DNA from 3 places in the Shewanella sp. LZH-2 genome. Region 1 is predicted to be linked to each of the others. Evidence: riboswitches for the same ligand, from Rfam matches in the RefSeq annotation. Region 1 holds a riboswitch; each other region holds the start of a gene.

What was found. A riboswitch is a leader RNA that binds a small molecule or an ion and turns the genes downstream of it on or off. The one in region 1 is predicted to bind lysine.
Region 2: linked by a shared signal. The riboswitch ahead of JM642_RS16090 (Na+/H+ antiporter NhaC family protein) and the one ahead of JM642_RS06975 (Na+/H+ antiporter NhaC family protein) in region 1 are both predicted to bind lysine.
Region 3: linked by a shared signal. The riboswitch ahead of lysC (lysine-sensitive aspartokinase 3) and the one ahead of JM642_RS06975 (Na+/H+ antiporter NhaC family protein) in region 1 are both predicted to bind lysine.

The regions. Positions count from the first base shown of each region.
Region 1 covers NZ_CP069350.1:1,537,426-1,545,791, forward strand. Annotated here, with positions in the region: gene JM642_RS06965 (electron transfer flavoprotein subunit beta/FixA family protein) at 185-934, shown strand; gene JM642_RS06970 (FAD-binding protein) at 935-1,861, shown strand; lysine riboswitch at 1,957-2,153, shown strand; gene JM642_RS06975 (Na+/H+ antiporter NhaC family protein) at 2,233-3,801, shown strand; gene JM642_RS06980 (M3 family metallopeptidase) at 3,894-6,044, opposite strand; gene JM642_RS06985 (cytochrome c3 family protein) at 6,216-8,330, opposite strand.
Region 2 covers NZ_CP069350.1:3,642,816-3,651,181, forward strand. Annotated here, with positions in the region: gene JM642_RS16075 (hypothetical protein) at 1-1, opposite strand, end outside; gene JM642_RS16080 (transposase) at 419-1,396, opposite strand; gene JM642_RS16085 (HNH endonuclease signature motif containing protein) at 1,652-2,464, opposite strand; gene JM642_RS16090 (Na+/H+ antiporter NhaC family protein) at 3,748-5,328, opposite strand; lysine riboswitch at 5,412-5,583, opposite strand; gene JM642_RS16095 (dienelactone hydrolase family protein) at 5,724-6,686, opposite strand; gene JM642_RS16100 (hypothetical protein) at 6,969-8,366, shown strand, end outside.
Region 3 covers NZ_CP069350.1:774,117-782,482, forward strand. Annotated here, with positions in the region: gene JM642_RS03545 (class 1 fructose-bisphosphatase) at 1-260, opposite strand, end outside; gene JM642_RS03550 (S9 family peptidase) at 558-2,849, shown strand; gene arcA (two-component system response regulator ArcA) at 3,154-3,870, opposite strand; gene JM642_RS03560 (DUF3293 domain-containing protein) at 4,453-4,887, shown strand; lysine riboswitch at 5,131-5,305, shown strand; gene lysC (lysine-sensitive aspartokinase 3) at 5,449-6,804, shown strand; gene JM642_RS03570 (succinylglutamate desuccinylase/aspartoacylase family protein) at 6,806-7,921, shown strand; gene JM642_RS03575 (zinc transporter ZntB) at 7,976-8,366, opposite strand, start outside.

The sequences.
Region 1 (8,366 bases):
TTTGAACTTTTTATATATGGCAAATAAGTGTTCAAAAATGTGGCCAATACGACAGTCTTAAAAATGCAAACAAGCGTTTGACTTTGGTTGACGTTAACGTTAACAGGACGTAAAGTGGCTCTATCCTGCATTGGTGATCACCAATGTTTTGTCCATGTACATGAAAGTGTAGGAAGGAAGCCCTATGAAAGTATTGGTGCCTGTTAAGCGCGTAGTTGATGCCAATGTGAAGGTCAGGGTAAAAGCTGACAACACCAGCGTTGATACCGCAAACCTCAAAATGGCGTTGAACCCTTTTTGTGAAATTGCAGTAGAAGAAGCGGTTCGTTTAAAAGAAGCGGGCAGTGCTACTGAAGTAGTGGTCGTGAGCATCGGCAATAAAGCCGTTCAAGAACAATTGCGTACCGCATTAGCACTAGGTGCTGATCGCGCGATTCACATTGATACTGAAGAAGAGTTAGCACCAGTATCAATTGCCAAATTACTTAAAGCCGTACAAGAAAAAGAACAAGCGCAATTAGTGCTGTTTGGTAAGCAATCCATTGATGGTGATAATAACCAAACGGGCCAAATGTTTGCTGCATTAACGGATATGCCGCAAGCGACTTTTGCTTCAGCAATTAAAGTTGAAGGTAATTCACTTCAAGTTGCTCGTGAGATAGATGGTGGTATGCAAACCTTAAATCTACCATTGCCAGCTGTGGTGACTGCGGATTTACGTTTGAATGAGCCACGTTATGCCTCATTACCTAATATCATGAAAGCCAAACGTAAGCCATTAGACGTCCTGACGGTAGCTGATTTAGGTGTGACGCTCAAAGCGCATCAAACGGTGATCAAGGTAACGCCGCCTGCTGAACGTAAGGCCGGTATTATGGTTGCGTCGGTAGCAGAGCTGGTTGAAAAGTTAAAGAATGAAGCGAAGGTGATCTAAATGGCCATTTTAGTATTAGCAGAACACGATAATGCGGCGCTGAAACTGGATACCGCTAAAGTTGTCACCGCAGCTCGTGCGATCGGCGGTGATGTACATGTATTGGTGGTGGGCCATCAATGTGTTGCAGTGGTGCAAGCTGCTCAAGCTCTACAAGGTGTCGCGCAAATATTAGTCGCCGATAACAGTGCTTATGAAGCGCATTTAGCCGAAAACGTGGCTAAATTGCTGGTGGACTTAGCACCAAACTACAGCCATATTCTCGCAGCGGCATCGAGTGCGGGTAAAGACACGTTACCGCGTGTGGCAGCGCTTTTAGATGTGGCGCAAATTTCTGAAGTGATTGCTGTGGTAAGCAGTGATACTTTTGTGCGTCCGATTTACGCGGGTAACGCCTTAGCGACAGTTCAAAGCCATGACGCTATCAAAGTGATGACAGTGCGTGCCAGTGCGTTCGATGCGGTTACACAGGGTAATAATGCTGCTGTGACTACCTTGGATAAAGTGTTTGAAGCCAAAGCTCAGTTTGTGTCTCAAGCGCTGACAGTTTCAGCACGTCCAGAGTTAGGAAATGCTGGCATTATCGTATCTGGTGGCCGTGGCATGGGCAGCGGTGAAAACTTCGGCATGTTAGAGCAACTGGCTGATAAGCTTGGTGCCGCAGTAGGTGCTTCGCGTGCGGCGGTTGACGCAGGCTTTGTTCCGAATGACTTGCAAGTCGGTCAAACCGGTAAAATTGTCGCACCTAATCTCTATATTGCAGTAGGTATTTCAGGCGCGATCCAACATTTAGCGGGAATGAAAGACGCTAAGGTGATTGTGGCTATCAACAAAGACCCTGAAGCGCCTATCTTCCAAGTTGCCGATTATGGCCTCGAAGCTGACCTGTTCGAAGCCGTTCCGCAGTTGATTGCAAGCTTAAGTTGATTTTATTTGTGAGCTAAGTCAAAGTAAGCGGCTTCGCGGTGGTAACTGCTTAGCCGCTTATGTTTTTATGAGCCTCACGCCCATGTATGGGCGTTCTTAGAAGTAGAGGCGCACCAAATATCAGTAGTGATCAGTAGGGTGATTCCGTTGATCGTTCACGAAAGGATTTGGTGCCGAAGTAGTTTGATTTATCACGATCAACTGCTGGGGTTGTGTCTAATAGGTACAACACTGCCATAGTATTTCCAGATACGGATATTAGGAATAGTTACTATGGAGCGCTACTGATAGGACAGGTGATCTTGGGTATCTATTGCCTTTTCCCACCAGTTCAGTCGCCCTCCATTCGTATTTTGACGAAGAAATAATCAATGACTGTAGTTAGTTATGCCGATTCGGCGCTTTCTTTGCTCCCGCCTGTGGTTGCAATTGTATTGGCGATTTTTACTCGCCGAGTGCTTCTTTCCCTCGGTTTAGGAATTGTGATTGGAGTATTATTGCTCAATCAATTTTCTCCTGTGGCCAGCGGTGAGTTTTTATTTAGCAGTGTAAAAGGACTTTTTTGGTCGGAAGATAGCGTAAATTCTTGGAATTTATACATTCTCGGTTTCTTGATTGTATTGGGGATGATCACCGCTCTAATTACTGTGAGTGGTAGTGCTCGGGCATTTGCTGATTGGGCAAGGTTACATATTCGTAATAAGCGCGATGCGAAATTACTGACCATGTTTTTAGGCTGTGTTGTTTTTATTGACGATTATTTCAATAGTTTAGTCGTTGGGTCTGTCGCAAGGCCTGTTACCGACCGTTACCATATTTCCCGCGCTAAATTAGCTTATTTATTAGATTCTACCGCAGCACCAGTTTGTGTCATTTCACCGGTATCAAGTTGGGGCGCTTATATTATTGCGTTAATTGGCGGAATATTAACAGCACATGGTTTTGCGGACTCTGGTCATTTGAGTGTATTTATTCAAATGATCCCTATGAATTTCTACGCAATTTTCTCTTTATTATTACTGCTTTGTGTGGCGTTTATGGGCTTAGATGTTGGCCCTATGCGTGAACATGAATTAAATGCCATGCGCGGTAATTTATACGATGAGACTAAAGGTTTACCGCCAGGTGCTAATGCTGATTTACCCGAAGCTGAAACAGGTAAAATCCTCGGGTTATTCCTACCTATCACAGTACTGGTATTTGCGACCCTGTATTTTATGATCGATAGCGGTGCCCAAGTATTAGCTAAAGAAGGCATTGAATTTAATATTATTTCTGCTTTCGAGAAAACCGATGTGAGTTCATCACTGTTCTTTGGTGCCCTGATTGGTTTAGCGGTTGCGCTGGTACTTAACTTAGTGCAAGGCGTTGAAAAATCAATGGTATTAAAAGGTGTAGTGCAGGGAGCTCGCTCTATGTTGCCTGCGATTTACATCTTGTTATTTGCTTGGACCATTGCAGGTGTGATCGGCCAGCTTGAAACCGGTAAGTTTATGGCTAGCCTAGCCACTGGGAATATTCCCTTTGCTTTCTTACCTGCATTAATGTTTGTGTTAGCGGGCCTGACTGCATTCTCTACTGGAACCAGTTGGGGTACGTTCGGGATTATGCTGCCGATAGCTGCGGATATGGCAATGGGAAGTCACACAGCCATGATGTTACCTATGCTGGCTTCGGTATTAGCGGGGGCGGTATTTGGTGATCATTGTTCACCGATTTCTGATACCACTATTTTGTCGTCGACGGGGGCCAGTTGCCATCATATCGACCACGTAGTGACGCAGCTTCCCTACGCAGTAATCGTTGCGCTGATCAGCATGATCGGCTACGTAGTGCTTGGCTTTACTGAATCGGTCAATGCGGGATTAGTGACTTGTAGCATATTGTTTGTATTGACGATTTTTGGTCTGCACATTAAATCCAAAAGTACGGCTTTATAAGTCCGTGATTTAACTTCGCTCTTATCTTGAGAATATAAAACAAATCAGCCAGCAACTATGCTGGCTGATTTTTATCTACTCAGTATCTAAGATTACTGAGTCTGATTGAGCCCACGGCGGTTGAGTAAACCTTCAGTGGTAGGCTCTTGGCCGCGGAAGTTCTTGTAAGCTTCCATTGGCGCAATACTGTTGCCCACTTCGCGAATGGTCTTACGGTATTTCATGCCGATCTCACGGTTTAGGCCGCCTTGGGTTTGCACATAGGCAAAGGCGTCAGCCGCTAAAATTTCACTCCACATATACGCGTAGTAACTTGCAGAGTAACCACCTGGGAAGGCGTGGGCAAAGTAAGTTGACTTATAACGTGGTGGTACGGCGGTGATATTTAAGCCGTGCTTTTTCAGCGCATTAGCCTCAAAGGTCGCTACATCTTGCAATGGTGCATCAGGGCTTAATGAGTGCCATTCCATATCCACTAGCGCCGCAGCCATATACTCTAACGTATCGAAGCCTTGGTTAAAGCTGCCGGATTTTAACAGTTTTTGCAGTAACTCATCAGGGATAGGCTTGCCTGTTTCGTAGTGCTTGGCGTAGTTGGCTAACACTTTAGGGTGGGCCGCCCAATCTTCTTCGAAAGTCGATGGAAATTCCACAAAGTCACGGGATACCGAAGTCCCAGAAAGACTTGGGTAAGTCACTTTGGAGAACATACCGTGGGTACCGTGGCCCATTTCGTGGAACATCGTGGTGACTTCGTTATAGCTGACGAAGGTAGGTTGGCCATCAGGCGCCTTTTTAATGTTCATCACGTTAACTACGACAGGCTTAGTACCTTCGAGGAAGGATTGCCCTACAAACGAGCTCATCCATGCGCCACCGCGTTTACCTTCACGGGCAAAGTAATCAGCATAGAAAATCGCCATGCTTGAGCCATCGGCATCAAACATTTCATAGGCTTTCACATCTGGGTGGTATACGGGCAAATCTGGACGTGGTTTTAACGTCACGCCATACAACTCTTTAAGCGTATAGAACACGCCGTCTTCGAGGACGCGGTTAAATTCGAAGTAGGGACGAATGCTATTTGCATCAAGAGCGTATTTTTCTTGGCGGACTTTCTCTGCGTAAAACTCCCAGTCCCATGGTGCGAGCTCAAATTTGCCACCGGTCTTGTTGATCATCGCTTGGATATCGGCCGCTTCTTTCTCTGTGTTGGCGACTACTGCTGGCACCATAGAGCCAAACATGCTGTAAACCGCTTCTGGCGTTTTTGCCATTTGCGGTGCAAGGCGATAGCTAGCCCAGTTCTCATAACCTAAGAGAGCGGCGCGCTCGGCACGTAATTGGGCTAAGCGAGACACTAAAGATGCGGTCTCGTTTTCACCCGTTAAGCCACGGTTTGCCGAGGCTTCCCAAATGCGCTGGCGCAGTTCACGGTTCTCTAAAGAGGCGAGTATTGGCTGGCGAGTAGTGTTGGTGATATTGATTAAGTACTTACCTTCATGGCCTGCTGCCTTGGCATCGTTTGCTGCCGAGGTGATTTCGCTGTCACTTAGGCCCGCCAGTTGTTCTTTGTTATCGACAACAATAGCGATTTCTTTGGTTAAGCGTAGTAAACGTTGAGAGAACTCGTTGGTCAGCGTTGATTGTTCTTCATTTAGGGCGCGGATTTTTACTTTTTGCTCATCGGTCAGCTTAGCGCCAGCCATGATAAAGCGCTGGTGATACACCTCAACCAAACGTACCGCTTCAGGCGTTAAACCTAAGTTATTGCGGTCGTTATAAATGGCTTCAATACGAGCGAATAGCGCAGGATTAAGGTTGATGTTATCCGAGTGAGCAGCCATTTTGGGGGCCATTTCACCTTGGATTTTACGCAGGGCTGGATTGCTGTTCGAACCTGCGAGGTTGTAAAACACGCTCGATGCACGGTTGAGCAGGGCGCCACTTTTTTCCATGGCGACAATTGTGTTATCAAAGGTTGGCGCAGCAGGATTGTTAGCAATTGCTAAAATTTCTTGATACTGCTCTTTAATACCTTGTTCTAAAGCGGGCTGAAAATGCTCGTCTTTAATAACACTAAAATCAGGTGCTTGATATTGCAGTGTACTGGCTTGGAATAAGGGGTTTTGGGTTTGTACTGCGGTGACATTTGCAGCTTTTGTATCTTGAGTGCTACAGCCTGCGAGTGCTCCGGTCATCAGTGTGGCGCCAATGGCGATGGCAATAAAACTTTTACGCATAGTTGAGTGATTTCCTTAGAATTGTAGTTTTTGTGACTCTAGCGTTACTAACTTAAATAGGACTGAAAACCTATGGGGTGAAGTTGTAAGTAAAAGTAAACAAAAAAAGCGCCCCAAGGTTACGGGGCGCTTTGAACTATTTTCTTGCAGGGAAAATAGCGGGACGATTAACTATTTACGGGTGAAGTTGTGGTATTTGTCGATACCTGAGCTGCTACCTGTGTTATGGCAAACAGCACATGCTTCTCCTGTTGGTTGTTTGAACCAATCACCTACGGCAGGAACGCTGATCTCGCCACCATTGCTAGCCATGTGAGCTTTGACTGCATCGCCTGTGTGGCAAGCATAGCAGTTAGCGGTAACAGGGCTGGTCATTTTGTTACCAGGTTCAAGGATGTATTGGTTTGGTATTTTGTTTAAATCAATCGCGGTTTCGTGACAGGCAACACAGCTTGTGACTGGGTTGATTGCACCTGCACCGTTAGCGGTTTTCGCTTGAGTGCCATCGGCCTTCATCTCACCGACATTCGCACCGTTGCCCCAGTGCCAGCTGTGCACCATAGGACCAAAACCAGCACCGAGTGTGGCTGATGTCCGTGCCATACCGTTATCATGGCAAGCTACGCAAGCCTTACCGCCTTCGTCAAATGCGCCATTTTTGTGGAATGCGGTGGCATCATTGTGGCAAGTAGTACAGCTGTTATCACTGACTACGGTGCGACGTTCAAAGGCGGATACTTTGGTTGCAGTCGCAGGATCGACTACATCAGAGTATGCGGTGAACGAGACCCCCATTGAGCCGTCATAGCCATTGGCTCTGAGGCTGCCATTGCTTTGATAGCGTTGGTTACCGTCGTACTCCATCCAACCTGCGGTGCTGAAGGTCACACGTGCAGAGTAGACATAGTTGGCGTTTACAGGGCTGATATCGGTCAGCAGATGACAGATATTTTTAGTACCATCAGCATTGTAGCCATAGTAATAGTTAGTACGGTTACCAGGGCGACCGACTAAGCTATTTTTTTCGTAGGAATGCAAATAAGCACCTGCGTAAACAATCGGTTTCTTAGCATCAAATACCAGCGGATTTGAGTAGTTGAAGTTATCTTTAATGCTAAAGATATTACCGTCAGTATCTTTTACTGTCAGAGTGGTACACCAGCCTGGTGCGGTAACGGCAGAAGCTGCACCAGTTGGCGCATAATGATCTGTTTTTGTTGAAATATCATCAACTTTAACAGGGGTAGATAATTCAAGTTTATACTTAGCACGTAATGCTTGGCGCTCAGTAATACCTGTTTTACCTTCATGCATCGGACGGACATCGGCACCATTACTTGGCACAATCGCGCCTGGTACACCACCAGTATTGTGACAGTCAATACAGCCTGGGCCTGAAACACTAATATTGGTTGGAGCTTCAACGTGGCAAGAACTACAGTTCATCACGCTGAAATCTTTAGTAAATTTCTGGTGATTAATGTGGCCAATCTTAGACAGTGTGTTGGTTGCATAACCGCCGATAGAGAAACCTTCGGCATTTTTTGCTGCAAAGCTAACTGAGCCGTGACAGACTAAACAGCCTTCAACGAAGGTGACTTCGCTGTCCATACCGGTTGCTACATAACTAGCGTGACGACGTGGGCTTGTTGAATAGTCTACGTGACAGGAATAGCAACTATCGGTCGTGGTTGAATGAGTTCCCTCTGGCTTGTTCACCACCAGCGGTGCTGAGCGAGCAATGCCAGTTTCAGCATTACCGCCGACTCTGAGCCATACAATACCTTCGGTACCAGCGTTAACACCTTTCATTGGGGCTTTAAAGCTATAGTGACCATCGCCTAATGAAGTGAGCAAAGCGCCCTCAGTTGCTTGAGTCGCAGCGCCACCGATATTGACGTTATCTTTGACAGGATTGCCACTTGCGTCGGTTTTGTCGGCTTCATTTCTATTATTGATAAAGCCTTTATCGGTTAATGCTGCAACTTTGGCTTCAGCATTTTTCAGTCCATTGATTAAGTTGCCATTTTCGTCAGTGATCTTAAATTCATAGGTGATATTGCCTTCACCAAAGCTATAGTTCAGTACTTTTACATTGGTGACTGTTGAACTCGTGACTGGTGGTGGAACCCAAGGTTCACCCGGTGTTCCCGGTGTGCCAGGTGTCCCCGGAGTGCCTGGCGCGCCATCTACACCATCTTTACCATCACTGCCGCAACCTACGAGAGCACCGGTAAGTGCTAAGGCGACAACGTATGCCAGTTTTTTAGAGGTGAATATTCTCATCATAATCTCCATTAATCCAATACGCATTTAAAGGCA
Region 2 (8,366 bases), 2.1 Mb from region 1:
TTTATCGCCATACTCCATGCAAATTATTGTTAGATTTTTATATTATTAGTCTATCGGCAGTTAATTAGGTAAAAATGACAATATCTCTAAATTTTCATACCAATTTGCTGATTCTAAATTTACTTTTTTAGTTCTCTTCCACTACAAATAAATCAGGCAGCGATACATCAGGCCACCAGCGATACATCAGGCCACCCAAAATAAAACAAGAACATAATGTACTTTATGAGGGTATTCAAGTGACGAAAAGTCACTTAGCCGTTAAAAGGGTAGCGAAGTAGGGTTACAAAGGATGATGACTGACTAAATTGACCTATTTGGCTGAAAAAACGATATTTTTAGTAAAACAAGCCCAACCCATTGCCTCGTTGGAGGTGTTGGAGCTTTTGAAGGAACGAGCAATGAAACAGGCTTGAAATCAGCCTGTGTTAAGGTAACGACAGCATTTAGCAAAGTGCCGTCGTCGCATCTCTAAATGCTCGCAGTAATCGGTCAGTTCTTGCAACGTACCGACTGGGCCATGAAATAGCTTGCCAAACTCGGTGGTCAGTTTAAGCCAATTGTCTTGGGATATATTTAATCTGGTCAGTAACTTGTTGCTATTTCCACTTATTGCACCACGCTTATCGTTGCGGATGATCCGCCCTGTATCCTCAACTAACTCAAGATAATCCTTGAGCGTAAACGCGATTCCATTAGGTTGGTTATCGCGTTCATTACCAATGAAAGGCAGTAAATTGTTAGGCTGTTCACCTTTCAATGCAGCCCGAATGCGTAGCTGAATGCTGGTATGGTCTGATTGTTCTGGCGTGTTAGCTATTTTGGCTCTGATGGGATTCAAATCAACATAGGTCATACAGGCTAAAACCGCAGCTTCATCAAGTAGAGCCTGTGACTTAAAGCGACCTTCCCAGAAACGACCACTACAGTTATCTTCTTGATTTGCTTGTCTTGCTATTGGTTCGTTTAAGCAACGCATGAACCAACTGATATCACATAAACGGCTACGGTAAATTGCTATTGCATGTTTTAGCCTGAGGACTTGGTGAGGTTCAACCAACTCACCTTTAGCGAATTTTTGCGTTAATTCATCACCTTTAAATAGCTTATGCCACTGCTCAAGCACTTCGCGATCAGTCCAACGATTAGCACGGTCGATATCCACCCGTAACACCACATGCAAATGATTCGACATTACCGCAAAGGCCGCTATATCAATAGAAAAAACTGCTTCAAGTTCAAACAGTAGCGATTCAACCCAAGCGCGGCGATGGTCATAGTTTTTACCTGAATAAGTATCATCGCCGCATAAAAATGCACGCCGAACAACGCGACTACAACAGTGATAGAAGGGCGTGTCTTCAACACTAATCTGAGTTCTTCTAGGCCTCGGCATAGCAACTCCTCCACATAAACACTTTTACTGAGTCTAGTAGAGGAGCCTAAATAACGCGATTTGTAATGGGTGGCTAGATTTTATTTCAACACCACAATAAGGGCATGTAAGATTCTTTAGTCGCACAGATTGATGTCTGCTCATATCGCATAACAATTTTTCAATCATTACGGCATTCTCCAAAATGCATAACGCCGCAAATAACCGGAGCAATGCGAGCGCCAGCGAGTATTACGTCCGCGTTGATTTGCCTTGTTAGCTGACATTTTTGCGACGCCACCTTTTATAGTGCGTCATTAGGAATTGTGGGTCTGGCATCGCTTCCGTTTTTAAAGGTAGAACGGCTTCTTTTCCCTCCAGATCTCCATATGCTTCCACAAGCTCGGATGCTAAAACCACCTTTCCTGTTGCTGGATCAACTGACAACAAGTAGAGATCGAAAAGTGTATGGATATCAGCCCTGAGCAACAATCCATGCTTTGGTTCGTACGATTGATGCTCGGAATGCGGGACTATATGAGCAGCCTCCAAGGCTGCAACTGCGTTACACCCGGTCAACGCACAGCGACTGTTGTAGGCATCCAGCAATCTTGTGCGGAATTCGGCTTGACCACGCCTCCGTAGAATCTCGGCTAAGGTGCGGCTGTCTGGATCGATCTCATTTCGATCATCGCCACCCGAATTTTTGTCGTCCATGTTCTGCGCGCTTTCCCGAACGCCTAAAAATTCCCCAAGCGCATCTAAAACAGCCTTCAACTGTTCTATGCTTTGAACCGACACTCGGGGCAATCGGTATTGAGTTTTAGGAGTGGCGAATTCCGCTACCTCATTCTGTAACTTTGCAATCAAATTAGCGGCATCAGCCTGACTCCGCCCAGTAAGCGCTGAAATATTTTTTGGATCGAATGCCACCTCGATAGCACCGGGTTTATCGGTATTAGAAGAATATGCAGAGATTGTCGTTTTGCTACCTGCTTGATAATTTTTGCCATGTACCAAGTTGCGCGAGCGCCATCTGCATTCCTTGGCTAAGGCATCAATCATCTCGAAGGCTTTATTTGTGTTCAATCTGTGTCCTCCTTAACATGCCAGTTAACGTCTTAGTATTTATGCGCTGCGCTGTTTGCAGGCCATAAATCGCTTGTTGGACTTGGCCGCTGCCACATCCGTGTAAATGGGTATGAATGATGCTATAGGAATTTGTTTTTTTGCGGTAGCGGTTTTTTATACAGTCTGGTTGGTAATCACTTGATATCGTTTTAGCTTTCTCATGCTTTGCGCTCACTTGCGACTGATTGTTGACCTTGGTTGACAGCATTTTGGCCCCAGATTCAGGCTGACACTCACACCCTATCCCCTCATCGGCTTAACCCCATAAGGCTGGCTGCTTTTCGCTATCGGTTATTACGCTACGTCTCGAAGGAGTCGTTATCCTGACATTCGTACCGGCTGACTTTGGTTGTTAATCATCACCAATCCCTGCTGTCTTATCAGCCCAATAAACTGTAAATGACCTAGCTGGCATTGCGGCAAAAGATCGGACTGACACTTTATGCCTTAACAATCGACTAATAACACCTGAGCCAAAGGAATACACCATCCCCTCGGAGTTGCCGCAGGGCGAATAGGCAAATTGCGTGAGTCTCGCCATGGATGGCGAGCTAGCTTTCGCAGGTGCAGGGACGCATCCTTCGGAAGCGATAGCAAATTTGCCACTGAGCACAAGGGGCTTTCAACTCCGTTAGGGGCGGCAAGGGAGATCCAAGAGGGAATTGCTGTTGATCCCCTCTTGGTCGGGTGTGGGTTGAAGACCCACGACCTTGATTCACCTCGGCCGAAAGGCCGCTAAATAACCAGTTCACTACTTTGTGAACCGACAAAAATCTTTCCATGGCTACCGCACTTGGCCAACACCCATTAGCCAAGGGATTGCACTGCTGTAATGCTTTTATAAAATCTAGCACCTAGCACCTAGCACCTAGCACCTAGCACCTAGCACCTAGCACCTAGCACCTAGCACCTAGCACCTAGCACCTAGCACCTAGCACCTAGCACCTAGCATCTAGCATCTAGCACCTAGAGTCTTATCGCATATTGTTCAGGAGGTGTTCTCGCGAAATAAAGATACATCTTCCTGATGCAAGTGAACTGAATCGAGGTCACGATTAAGTTTCATCCTTGTTAAAAACGTAAGATAACGTTCTGTTTAACATATGTCTACCACTTTCACATTACAAATTAGATAGTTAAGTGATGACTAACATAAATTAACTTAGATGGCTATGGGCTTGAGTAAGCCCACAAAAAAGCAAGGGGCCCGTGGCCCCTAGTTGATAGCGTGTAAAAGTGCCTTATGCCGTAGCTAACAAAGGCTGATTTTTCGTTTTACGCAGATGATAAGCAGTGAAAAGCACAAACCACAGGGCGCTTACGGCGAATCCAGCTAAGGTTGAATGCATAATCCCCATGGCCAAATAGCCTAAGGTGGCGCCAAAGGCGATGGCTAACGCATAGGGTAGCTGGGTCATCACATGGTCAATATGGTGGCAACCTGCCCCCGTGGCCGACAAAATACTGGTGCTGGAAATCGGCGAGCTATGATCGCCAAACACTGAACCCGCAAGCACTGCGGCAAGCATTGGCAGCATTAACGCGATATCACTGGCAGCGGCCATGTCGCCAGCCAGTGGCAACATAATACCAAAGGTGCCCCAACTGGTTCCGGTGGCAAATGCCATGGCGCAGGACAACACAAACACCACCGCAGGCAACACTTCCATTGGCAAGTTACCGTTGGCGAGGGAGGCCAGATATTTGCCTGTCTCAACATCGCGAACAACCGCACCAATCGCCCAGGCAAACAGCAAAATATTAATGGCGGGTAACATGGCCATCACGCCTTGCGGGGCGGCTTTAAGCCAGTTTTTAGCGCCCAATTTTAACCGCAGCGCAAGCACAATTGACACCGCCAAGCTGCACAGTGCGCCATACACTAGCGAGGAGCCCACATTGGTGTTTTCAAAAGAGCCAAGTACGCTAAATGGCAGCCCTTTTTCATCCAACACTGCCGCACCAGAGGAGATCATAAAATACACGGTCGCGCCGGTGAGGGTTAGGATCGGCAATACCATATCGATCATGCCACCGTTACTTTCTTCAGGGCTTTCCATATCTAAGCCGATTGGACGAGGCTTAGACGGATCCCAAAGCTTTCCCTCCAGCGCCCATGCTTCATGTTTACGCATCGGGCCGATATCCATTTGAAAGATAATCACCACCAGCACCATCAACAGGGTAAACACTGCATACAGATTCATCGGGATCATCTCAACAAAGGCTGAGATAGGGCTTTGATCGCTAATGCCGTGGGCGGCCATAATGCCACCGATAAGCGCGATAATATAAGCGCCCCAAGAGGAGATGGGCATCAATACGCACACGGGCGCAGCGGTAGAATCTAAAAGATAAGCCAGTTTGGCGCGGGAGATTTGAAAGCGATCAGTCACCGGACGGCAAATGGCGCCAACCGACAAACTATGAAAAAAGTCGTCAATAAAAAACGCAAACACCATCACACCAGTTAAGCCTTTTGCGCCGCGACGGGTCTTAGCGCGCTTAGCCGCCCACTCGGCAAAGGCGCGGGTGGCGCCAGAAACCGTCATCAGACTAATGAGTCCGCCAAGCAACAACATAAACAGCAACATATTGATATTGTCGCGATTAAGTGCGCCATCGACCCAAAAAATCTTCAGCACGGTATTGAACATATAGTGCAATGAATCAAGGGGAGAAAACTGATTGAGTAACAAACTGCCGGCCACAATCCCTACGCCAAGGGATAACAGTACGCGACGTGTGATGATCGCCAAGGCGACGGCTAACAAAGGGGGAAGTACTGACCAACCTGAGTCAGCAAAATGACTAATGTCCATGATCTCTTTTCACCAAAAAACGGGTGGAGATCTACCGAGAGGATAAAGAAACAAAACCTATAGGGAGGTATTACTCCTCAGCCCCTTCAGGTAGCGCTCCATAGTGGATGACTATGGCAGTCTTGCACCTATTTGATGCAAAACCAGCAGCTCGGTTTGATGACCTGGCTACTTCGGCGCTGACTCCTTTCCTTGTACATCTGCGGCATCACCCTCCGCACAAGTAGTCATAGGCAGCGCGCCTCTACTTAAAGGTATTCGAGCGGGCATTCTAGCGAGATGGGAACTGATAGCAAGTATTTTGATCCCACTCGCGTATAAAACAATGAATCACCTACAAGTTGGTAACACAAGAAACATCAAGCTTTCAAGCGTTGCAATAGCGCCAAATGGACTTATACGAGTAAATGTTTACCAAAAAAATCTAAGGTTCTTGTCCATGCGAGCTCAGCCGTTGGCTCATCATAACGGGCGGTGGAGTCATTATGGAAACCATGATTCACATTCGGGTAAAGATAAGCGACATAATCGGCTTTATTAGCCTTTAGCTGGGCTTCATACTCGGCCCATGTATCGTTAATCCGTTGATCTAATGCGGCAAATTGCAACATCAACGGGCCTTTCACGCGGCTACGCAGCTCAGTTGCTGCGGGTGTGCCATAAAAAGGCACGCCTGCCGCAAGCTCATCGGGAATGGTGGCGGCGAGCATATTGACGATATAACCACCAAAGCAGAAACCGACGGCACCGAGTTTGCCATTACTCTGCGGGTGCGCCCTTAAAAAACGCGCCGCGGCGATAAAGTCCTGCTCGATTTTGGCTCTATCAAGGCTCGCTTGCATGGCGCGGCCCGCATCATCATTACCCGGATATCCACCAAGGCTGTAAAGCGCATCGGGGGCAAAGGCGATATAACCCTTGGCCGCTAAGCGGCGGGCCACATCTTCGATATAGGGATTTAAGCCTCGGTTCTCGTGCACCACTAATACCACGGGGGCTTTTTTACTGAGATCTAAGGTCTTAGGATCGCCCGCCTTTTGGCCTGGGATCAGCAACGCGTTTGGCAAGACTAAATAACCGCGACCTTCACCATAGCCATCGGGGGATGGAAATTTCACATAACTGGCTTGAATGCTGGGATCGTTAAAGGAGACTTGCTCGGCTAAGGCGTAATTAGGCATTAGTGCGCCCGTCAGCGTGGTCATGGTAAAACCCAGTGCCACTAGGCCCGCAAGGCGAGCCATAAACTCACGGCGGTCGATAATGCCGTGGGCATATTCGTCATACCAGTCAAAGGCTTCCTGAGGAATGACAGGGAAAGGTGGTGTGGTTAGTTCTGGCTTATGATCTGGGCTCATCGTTCTTTCTCCATTAAACAAGCTAACCACTGGTTTATATTCCCTAGCTTGTGAGTTATCTAGCGGCCTTACCAAGAGTAAAGGATGAGAGCTTGTCAGGGCAATTAGCTTTATGCCGCCCATTTAATAATTCTCCACTCATCAATAGCCAATTTATGGTTGATCATGCGCCCAAATTGGCGTGAGCTTTTTATTCCCTAGGGGCATTTTTGTGTATAATGTCGCCAAACAACATATTAATATCATTACATTTCAATAACATAAGTTACCAATGGAGTTCAAATGGCTATAGGGATATGCAGGGTACTTTGTACCACTGTCACGCTCACGCTTGGGTTAACGGCTTGCGATAATCAGGTTTCTGATAAGTCAGCAAGCATTCCCGCTTCGCGCGAGTATCAGATTATTTCTACTTCACACCTCAACGATGGTTTCGAAACCCGTAAAGTGTTGCAGGCACGATTGCTGCTGGATTACCAGTTACAAGATACAGAAGGTAAGGCGGCCAGCTTAACCACACCACTAACCCATAATGCCCGCTTTTTTATCCAACCTAATCTGCTGCAAATTAGCGATTATGGCATGCCGATCCCAGTGAGTAATATCGACCCAAAAGCCAAATCCAATGAAATCGCTCAGTTGGTTAAAGATGGCTTTAATGTGGAATTTAACAATGGTGAAGTCCGTCTATTAAACCCCATTGCCAAGATGGATCAAAAAGATATCAAGGAGTTATTTGAGCGCTGGCAAAATCTTAATAACTTGTTTAAACAAGCCCCAACCTTGCCTGTGGCGCTTGAGCCTCGCGTCGGTTATAGCACAAGCGCCCCGATGGATGGGCGCTTAACTTGGACGGTTGAGCAGGTCAGTGAAGATAAATTAATCGCCGTGTTACAAGGTGAAAAAGGCAAGTATAAGGCCTATGGCAAGTTCGAAGTTAACCGTAAAACCGGTTGGTTAGAGAGCATGGCGTTTTTTCAACGGGAAGAGCGCCAAGGCAGTACTTTCACCCACCGTACCGTGATGGCGCCTAAGGATAGGCCGTATATCATGAGCACGCTTTGGCATGCCGATGATAGATTTGATGCTGAGCGCGATAGGGATGATCGGCAAAAGGAGCTATACCGCATTAGCGAGGTACCGCAGGAGTATCGCCCCAATAATGAGGCATTTATAAAATCCTTATTACCAGACCAACAAGGTATTTTAGATAATGTTGGCCCTTGGGGTACTGATACCCCCGAAGATCTGCAATTGCGCTTTGTCCACAATATGAGCCCGCAATATGTGGAAGCCGATGTGCGTTATGAGGACTTAAGCGCTTTTGATGCTAACGGTAAACCGATTGACATTCACTTCTGGCAACACGGTAAAGGTTGGGCGAGGAATTATAATCCCTCGATTGAATCTGCAACCGATATTATTGCGACGGGGTGGGATAACACTGCGAATAAACTCAAGCAGATAGACCATATTAATGCCAAGTTAACGCTTATCCCACAGACGAATAAGATCGTCGAAAAGTCGTGGGATGAATTGCTGGCAACACCTTACACCTTTGGCGATGCCAGCCTAACAATCCAGGTGCTCGATGCCGAGGCGAAACTGTTTAAAGTCATATCAAAACAGAGTGAGGATCAGAGTATTAATCTGCCTTTCCAGCAGTTTAAAGGCATGATC
Region 3 (8,366 bases), 760 kb from region 1:
TCTTCTTCCTCAGAGGCTAAGCCGCGCACTGTACCGTCGGCTTTTAATGCATCTTTGAGCATATCGTTGGTGATGATATCCAGTTTCTTCTGGGTTTCACCTTGCACGTTTTCCTGTTCGGTCGCGCCTAACACACCGGCTAAGGCACCGTGACGCACGGCATGGCTGATGGCTTTGGAGGTGTCGGCTAAGGTCAAAATCAGTTGCGCGAGGGATTCGTTCACTGCCTTTGAGGTTAAGTGCTGGGCAAGAGTCTGCATGTTAGGTCCTTTAGGGGTTCAACATTGAGGTCAATTTCATTATTTGCCGCGAATAATAACTCAGTTAGTCGACAATTTCAGCGATGTTGCTGTGGGTTTTACGCAATTTAGGTTGTTACCGTTATCTGTTATCGCAAGGCGATGTTAGTTATCTTGAAAATTGAGCTAACCGCAGGAGTTTGCCTGCTAATTTGTATCTGTATATTGCCTGCGCTTTTTATTTAGGCTGTGCCTTGGCACAATGGCGGCAGTTTTTTAATCGCCACCTAAAGGCGAATATGCTTCCAAGGAATAATAATGACTAAAAATGGGTTAGCTTCTTCCCTGCGCTCGGTGACATTGGGCGCCTCATCCCTACTGATAGCGAGTCAACTGGCCATGGTTTCTAGCGCGATATTTACCCCCGCCTATGCACTTGAGGGCGGCACAACGCCGCTGACTATCGAGCGCATGAATGCGTCTCCTGCCTTGGCGGGTACGAGCCCCCGTGGATTAAAATTATCACCCGATGGCCAAAGGGTGACTTATCTGGCTGGACGTAAAGATAACCAAAACTTTTACGATCTCTGGCAAATGGATGTGAAGACGGGCGAATCTAGCCTGTTGCTGAATGCCGATAAGTTGGCGAGCAATGAACTGTCCGATGAAGAAAAGGCCCGCCGCGAGCGCCAACGTATTTATGGCGACGGCATTATGGAATATTTCTGGGCGGACGATAGCAAGGCGCTGTTGATCCCTGCCTCGGGTAATTTGTATTACTTCTCCTTAGCGGATAGCAGCGTTAGCCAACTGCCGATAGGCGAGGGCTTTGCCACCGATGCGCGCCTATCGCCCAAGGGGAATTTTGTGTCCTTCGTGCGGGATCAAAATTTGTATGTGCTCAATTTAGCGACTAAAAAGCTTGAGGCCATGACTACAGACGGTGGCGGCGCGATTAAAAATGCCATGGCGGAATTTGTCGCCCAAGAAGAAATGGACCGCATGACGGGTTACTGGTGGGCGCCCGATGAGTCGGCCATTGCCTTTACCCGTATCGATGAGTCTGGCGTTGAGTTAGTCACCCGCAACGAAATCTACGCCGATGGCATTAAGCTTACCGAGCAGCGTTATCCGGCGGCGGGCAAAAACAATGTCGAGATCCAACTGGGCGTTGTGACCCTTAATAATAAAGGTATCAATTGGGTCACCTTAAGCGATGATAAAAACAAGGATATTTATCTGCCTCGCGTCGATTGGTTGCCCGATAGCAAGCATTTATCCTTTCAATGGCAGAGCCGCGATCAACAAAAATTAGACCTGCAACTGGTTGCCTTAGATTCGCTGACCAAGCCGAAAACCTTAGTCAAAGAGCGCAGCGATGCTTGGGTGAATCTTAACAACGACCTGCACTTCTTAAAGCAACAATCGGCCTTTATTTGGGCCTCGGAGCGTGACGGCTTTAATCATCTGTATTTGTTTGACCTAAAAGGTAAGCTGAAGACACAACTGACCAAGGGTAATTGGGCAGTCGATGGGCTGGAATATATCGATGAAACCGCAGGTTGGGTGTATTTCACCGGCCGTAAAGATACCCCAATCGAAAAGCATCTTTACCGCGTGCCGTTAGCGGGTGGCAAGGTTGAGCGCGTGAGCCGCGAGGCGGGGATGCACGATCCGGTATTTGCCGATAATCAAAGCGTGTATCTCGATTATTTCAATAGCTTATCTCAGCCACCACAGATCAGTTTACACGGTGATAAGGGCCAACATTTGGCGTGGGTAGAGCAGAACCAAGTCAAAGCGGGCCATCCTCTGTATGACTATGCTGGCCTTTGGCAACTGCCTGAGTTTAAAGAGCTAAAAGCCGAAGACGGTCAAATCTTACAAACGCGTCTCTTTAAACCTGTGCCCTTCGATGCGAACAAAAAGTACCCCGTAGTAGTGCGCGTATATGGCGGCCCACATGCGCAGTTGGTGACGAATAGTTGGAGTGAGCAGGATTACTTTACCCAATACTTAGTGCAGCAAGGTTATGTGGTATTTCAACTGGATAACCGCGGCAGTGCCCACAGAGGCACTCAGTTTGAGCAAGTGATTTACCGTCACTTGGGCGAAGCGGAAGTGAACGACCAAAAGGTTGGCGTCGATTATCTGCGCAGCTTGCCCTTTATCGATAGCGATAATGTGGCGATTTATGGCCACAGCTACGGCGGTTATATGGCCTTGATGAGTCTATTTAAGGCGCCGGATTACTTTAAAGCCGCGATTTCGGGCGCGCCCGTCACCGATTGGCGCTTGTATGACACTCATTACACCGAGCGTTATCTCGCCCATCCTGCGACTAATGAACAAGGTTACGAAGCCAGTAGCGTGTTCCCCTATGTGAAAAACTATCAGTCGGGGCTATTGATGTACCACGGCATGGCCGACGATAACGTGTTGTTTGAAAACAGTACTCGCGTCTATAAGGCGTTGCAGGACGAAGGCAAGTTGTTTCAAATGATTGATTATCCAGGTTCTAAGCATTCGATGCGCGGTGAGAAAGTGCGTAATCACTTATACCGCTCGCTGGCGGATTTCCTCGATAGACAGCTTAAAAGCGGTAAATAACTCAGCGTTAGGTTGGCATTTATATCAGACTGGTATTTATGTCAGAGTGGCGTTTTTTAAAAGAGTGGGGCAACATCCCCACTCTTTTTTATTTTGTATGATTCTGAGTTAAGCCTATTTATTTAACAGTACGCTGCTTAGTTTAATCACAACACACTCAAAACTTATCTGGCGCTTAATATTCCAGTTCACTGAGTTGTAATTTGGATTTCCAGTTTGCTTTAGCTAAAACCTTTTTTGCAGAGATAAAAAAACCAGATCCTAGGATCTGGTTTTTTATGGCGTTCAAACGGTAAGTTGAAGATTAGTCTTCTAAGTTACCGCAGAAACGGTAGCCTTCACCGTGAATGGTAGCGATGATTTCTGGCGTATCTGGCAAGCTTTCGAAGTGCTTACGAATACGACGGATAGTCACGTCAACAGTACGGTCGTGTGGCTTTAACTCACGGCCAGTCATCTTCATCAGTAGATCGGCACGAGTTAAGATTTTGCCTGGGTTTTCAACAAAGTGCAGCATAGCGCGGAATTCGCTACGTGGCAGTTTGTAAGATTCACCCTGTGGGCTGACGAGAGAACGGCTGTTGATCTCTAGGCTCCAATCGTTAAAACGATAGTATTCTACAGAGCTCTTTTCTTCGACTTCATTGCCTGCGCTATTAACACGAGTCAGAAGGTTGCGAGCACGAATCGTCAATTCACGAGGGTTGAACGGCTTGGTAATATAATCGTCCGCGCCAATTTCAAGTCCAAGGATTTTGTCGACTTCGTTGTCACGGCCTGTTAAGAAGATCAGACCGATGTTGTTGATTTCACGTAATTCACGTGCCAACAACAGACCATTTTTACCTGGTAGGTTAATGTCCATAACCACGAGGTTAATTTTGTTTTCCTGCATAGCCTTATGCATTTCTGCGCCATCATTGGCCTCAGTTACCACATACCCTTCTGCCTCGAAAATACTTCTTAGCGTGTTACGGGTAACGGCTTCATCTTCAACGATCAGAATGTGCGGATTTTGCATATTAAGTACCTAAATTTTAACCAATATTCTAACCATAAGAATCACTTACATCGGATTCTTATATTCATAAAATGTTGATACTTCCACTTACTGCTCTGTGCTTCAAAGGGAAGATCTTCACGGCTACACGTCAGGATGTATATAAGTGAACGTTTAAAGTGTAATACGATAAAACGTAACCAGTATCAACTTCGATAAGCAATAGTTAAAAATAGTTCCTTAACTATTGTTTTTTTTAAAATGTTTAAATGATAAATCAAATGTAGAACACATTTTAAAAGATGTCTGGCCAGCATAAGGTGATTTCGCAGAGGAATCTAACAAACCCTTGTCAAGATTAAGCAAACTTAATGTTATCTGCTTAACTGGCCAATGACGACATTGTACTCGTTTTAGGCATTTGTTAACAAATGAAATGTTAACAAATTTCAGGCTGAGACGCTGATTTACCATGATATTTACTTTAGTCATTGATTAGTATAACTAATGTATTTTTAATTCTTGTGAGCCAGTTCACGCCTCTTTGGATTTTTTAGGCTCTCTGTTAAACTAGCGCGGGTTCATTTTTCGACTAGACTACCAATGGACAACATGACTCAAGATTTGTGGCAGCATTATCAAACGCCGTTGTTTTTGCTTACTCAAGCATTATCCTGTGATTTTTCCTTTGCTGTAATTACCGCCCATAATCCCGCTTCAACCCCCCTCACTCCCAGCCAAAACCGATTACTCGACCGCCAACTTCTACGTGAAATTGAATTATTAGGCAGTCCCTATCGTGCACTGATTGGGGCATCGCCAGATTTATCCCATATGGAGAAGAGCTGGGCCGTGTTTATTGATCGCAGCATGGCCTTGCAGTTGGGGAAAAAGTTTAATCAATACGCTATCTACATGGTGGAACAGGGCGAGGTGAGTTTAGTGCCTTGTACATTAGCCGGGCAAACAGAGGTGTGTTTAGGTCGATTTAACGACTATGTGCGTTTGGTTTATGAGCTACCGGACTTGGTCACCTAACCGCGATTGACGCTTTTAATCGCTCCTCTGGCTAAGCTTTGCTGATCTCACGGCAAGGCTAGTTTGTTTTTCTTCTTTGCTAGATCTGATTGATTTTTCCCTATTCTCGTTTGGCATAAGTCGCAAACGTTTTAAATTCCCATTGTTTTTAAATGCGTTTATTGAATTTGTATATAGTGTGTGAAATTAGCATTGACTTCATTAGGGGTTTATTGCTACTTTTTTCGTCCCTTTCCGGCGGAAAGGAACAGAAGAGGAGCGTTAACTAGGTAGTCAGTCAGAGGAGCACAAACTCCAGCGATGATTGATGAGGGAGATTAACGCCGAGGCATAGATATGGTTGCTGCATGTTTATGTCGGTCGCTTAGGCTGAATCCTAACGATTGTCACCTGTAATTGGTGGAGAGCTTCTGGTGACGATTGCTGTTTCCCTTCTATTGGGGTGCGTATCATTGAGCACCAGGCTCTTCGAACGAAGTTAGTTCGGAGCGTAATCATGTTAGTTAATCAATATCTTATCCTAGTTTGTGCCGTGTCTTCTGCTTCTGCGGAGGTGCGCTAATGTCTCTTGTTGTCGCAAAATTTGGTGGTACTTCAGTCGCCGATTACGGTGCAATGAATCGCTGCGCCGATATCGTACTGGGCAATCCCGATTGCCGTTTAGTGGTGGTTAGCGCCTCCAGTGGCGTGACGAACCTGTTGGTTGAACTGACCCAAGAGTCAATAAACGACGATGGTCGCTTACAACGATTAAAGCAAATTGCGCAGATTCAATACGCTATCTTAGATAAACTCGGTCGCCCTAACGATGTTGCTGCCGCATTAGATAAGCTGTTAAGCCGTATGGCGGTATTAAGCGAAGCGCTGGCGTCCCAGCGCAGTAAGGCCACCATGGATGAGTTATTGTCCCTTGGCGAGCAGTGTTCGTCGGCATTATTTGCGGCGGTATTGCGCGAAAAAGGCGCCAACTCAAGTGCCTTCGATGTGCGCCGTGTGTTGCGCACCGACAGCCATTTTGGCCGCGCCGAGCCACAGGTTGAGCAAATTGCTTTGCTATCGAGTGAGCATTTACTGCCGCTGTTATCTGAGCAAGTGATTGTGACTCAAGGTTTTATTGGCTCCGATGAAGCGGGGCAAACCACAACTCTCGGCCGTGGCGGTAGCGACTATTCTGCGGCACTGTTAGCCGAAGCGTTAAAAGCCTCAGCGGTTGAGATTTGGACCGATGTGGCCGGGATTTATACGACCGATCCGCGCCTCGCGCCAAATGCCCATCCGATTGCCGAAATCAGCTTTAACGAAGCCGCCGAAATGGCGACCTTTGGCGCTAAAGTATTACATCCTGCGACGATTCTTCCGGCCGTGCGCCAACAAATTCAAGTGTTTGTCGGTTCAAGCAAGGAGCCTGAAAAGGGTGGCACTTGGATCCGCCATCAGGTTGAAGATGCACCCGTGTTCCGCGCGGTGGCGCTGCGCCGCGACCAGACGCTACTCAATCTGCACAGCCTACAAATGCTGCATGCGCAGGGCTTCTTGGCGGAAACCTTTGCCACATTGGCAAGACACAAGATCAGTGTGGATTTGATTACCACCTCCGAAGTTAACGTATCGCTCACTCTAGATAAAACCGGATCCGATTCAAGCGGACAAGGTTTATTAAGTGAAGCGTTACTGCAAGAATTATCGCAACATTGCCGCGTGCGCGTGGAGGATGGTTTAGCATTGGTGGCGATTATCGGTAATCGCATCGCTACGACTGCGGGTATTTGTCGCCGCGTGTTTGAAGTGCTCGAACCCCATAATGTGCGCATGATCTGCCAAGGTGCCAGCCCGCATAACTTGTGTGTGTTAGTGGCCGAATCCGAAGCGGCACAAGTGGTTAAAGCGTTGCACGAAAATTTGTTTGAAGGCGTTTAGTATGTTGCCGACGACATCGTCTCTGCAAATTGGGGAGCTTGCCGCAGGGCAGGCTCTGACGCTGCCGATTTATCACTTCAAGCCAAGTGGTCACGTATCTGGCCCTAAAGTGTATATTCAGGCTAATGTCCATGGCGCTGAGGTGCAAGGCAATGCGGTGATTTATCAATTGATGAAACAGTTGGAAAATTGCCACATCTTAGGTGAGATTACCTTAGTGCCCTTGGCTAATCCGCTGGGGATTAATCAAAAAAGCGGTGAGTTTACATTGGGGCGTTTTGACCCTATCACTGGCGTAAACTGGAATCGTGAGTACTTAAATCACGCGATAGATTTACCCGCTTGGTACAGCGAGCATGCCGAGCTTAGCGATAGCGAACTTATTCAAGCATATCGCAGCACCTTGATTGAAGCTTGCCAGCAGCGGTTACGTAATGATTGGGGTGTGACCACGGGCCACAGATTGGCGGTTAGCTTACAGGCTATGGCCCATGCGGCGGATATAGTGCTCGATCTGCATACTGGGCCTAAATCCTGTAAACATTTGTATTGCCCTGAATATGATATTGCCGCGGCGCAGTTTTTCACGATTCCTTACACACTGGTGATCCCCAATAGTTTTGGTGGCGCAATGGATGAGGCGGCATTTTGTCCTTGGTGGCAATTGAGTGAAGTGGCAAAAGCGCAGGGGCGGGATCTCAATATCGCCGTTTCAGCTTTTACCTTGGAACTGGCGAGCCAAGAACGCATTTGCCTTGAGGATGCTTTAGTCGATGCTAAAGGCATTTTGGCCTATTTAAGCCATCGAGGGGTGATTGCCGAGCAAGTGGAACCCGTTAAGATGCCGCGTTTTGGCTGTTATCTTAAGGATTACAAAAAGTACCATGCGCCTATGGCGGGCTTGGTGGAATATGTGGCGCCCGTGGGAGAGCCGCTTGCAGCGGGTGAGACCTTAGTCAATCTGCTGCGACTCGACTTATATGGCAGTGCGCAGGAGCTGACGGCACTCAGTTTGCCGCAGGATTGTGTGCCTATACTCCATTTTGCTTCGGCGTCGGTGCATCAAGGCACAGAGCTCTATAAAGTCATGACCAATCTGTTTGAATTGCCATATTAACGGCAATCAGCAAAACAAAACGCCAATCTCGAGATTGGCGTTTTTTATTACAGTCTACAACCACTTAAAGCGATAGAAGAGCGCCATTTGCAGGGCAACCAGCGATATTAAAATACCGCAGAAGGTCGCAAAAGCCCATGCGTTATCCGCACCGGGAATACCGCCGATATTGACCCCAAGCAAACCGGTTAAAAAGCCCAGCGGTAAGAAAATTGCCGAGACTAAGGATAAGAAATACAAGCGCTTGTTTAGCTGCTCCGATTGCTGGCTGAGTAACTCTTCCTGGGTCACATTGGCCCTATCACGCAGTGCATCTAAGTCTTCAATTGTGCGAATAAGCTTATCCGTGGTTTCGCGCATCTTAAGTTTTTCGGGCTCATTAAACAGCACAAATTGATCGGACAGCATCTTAGTGAAGGCTTCTTTCTGTGGGCCTAAATAGCGG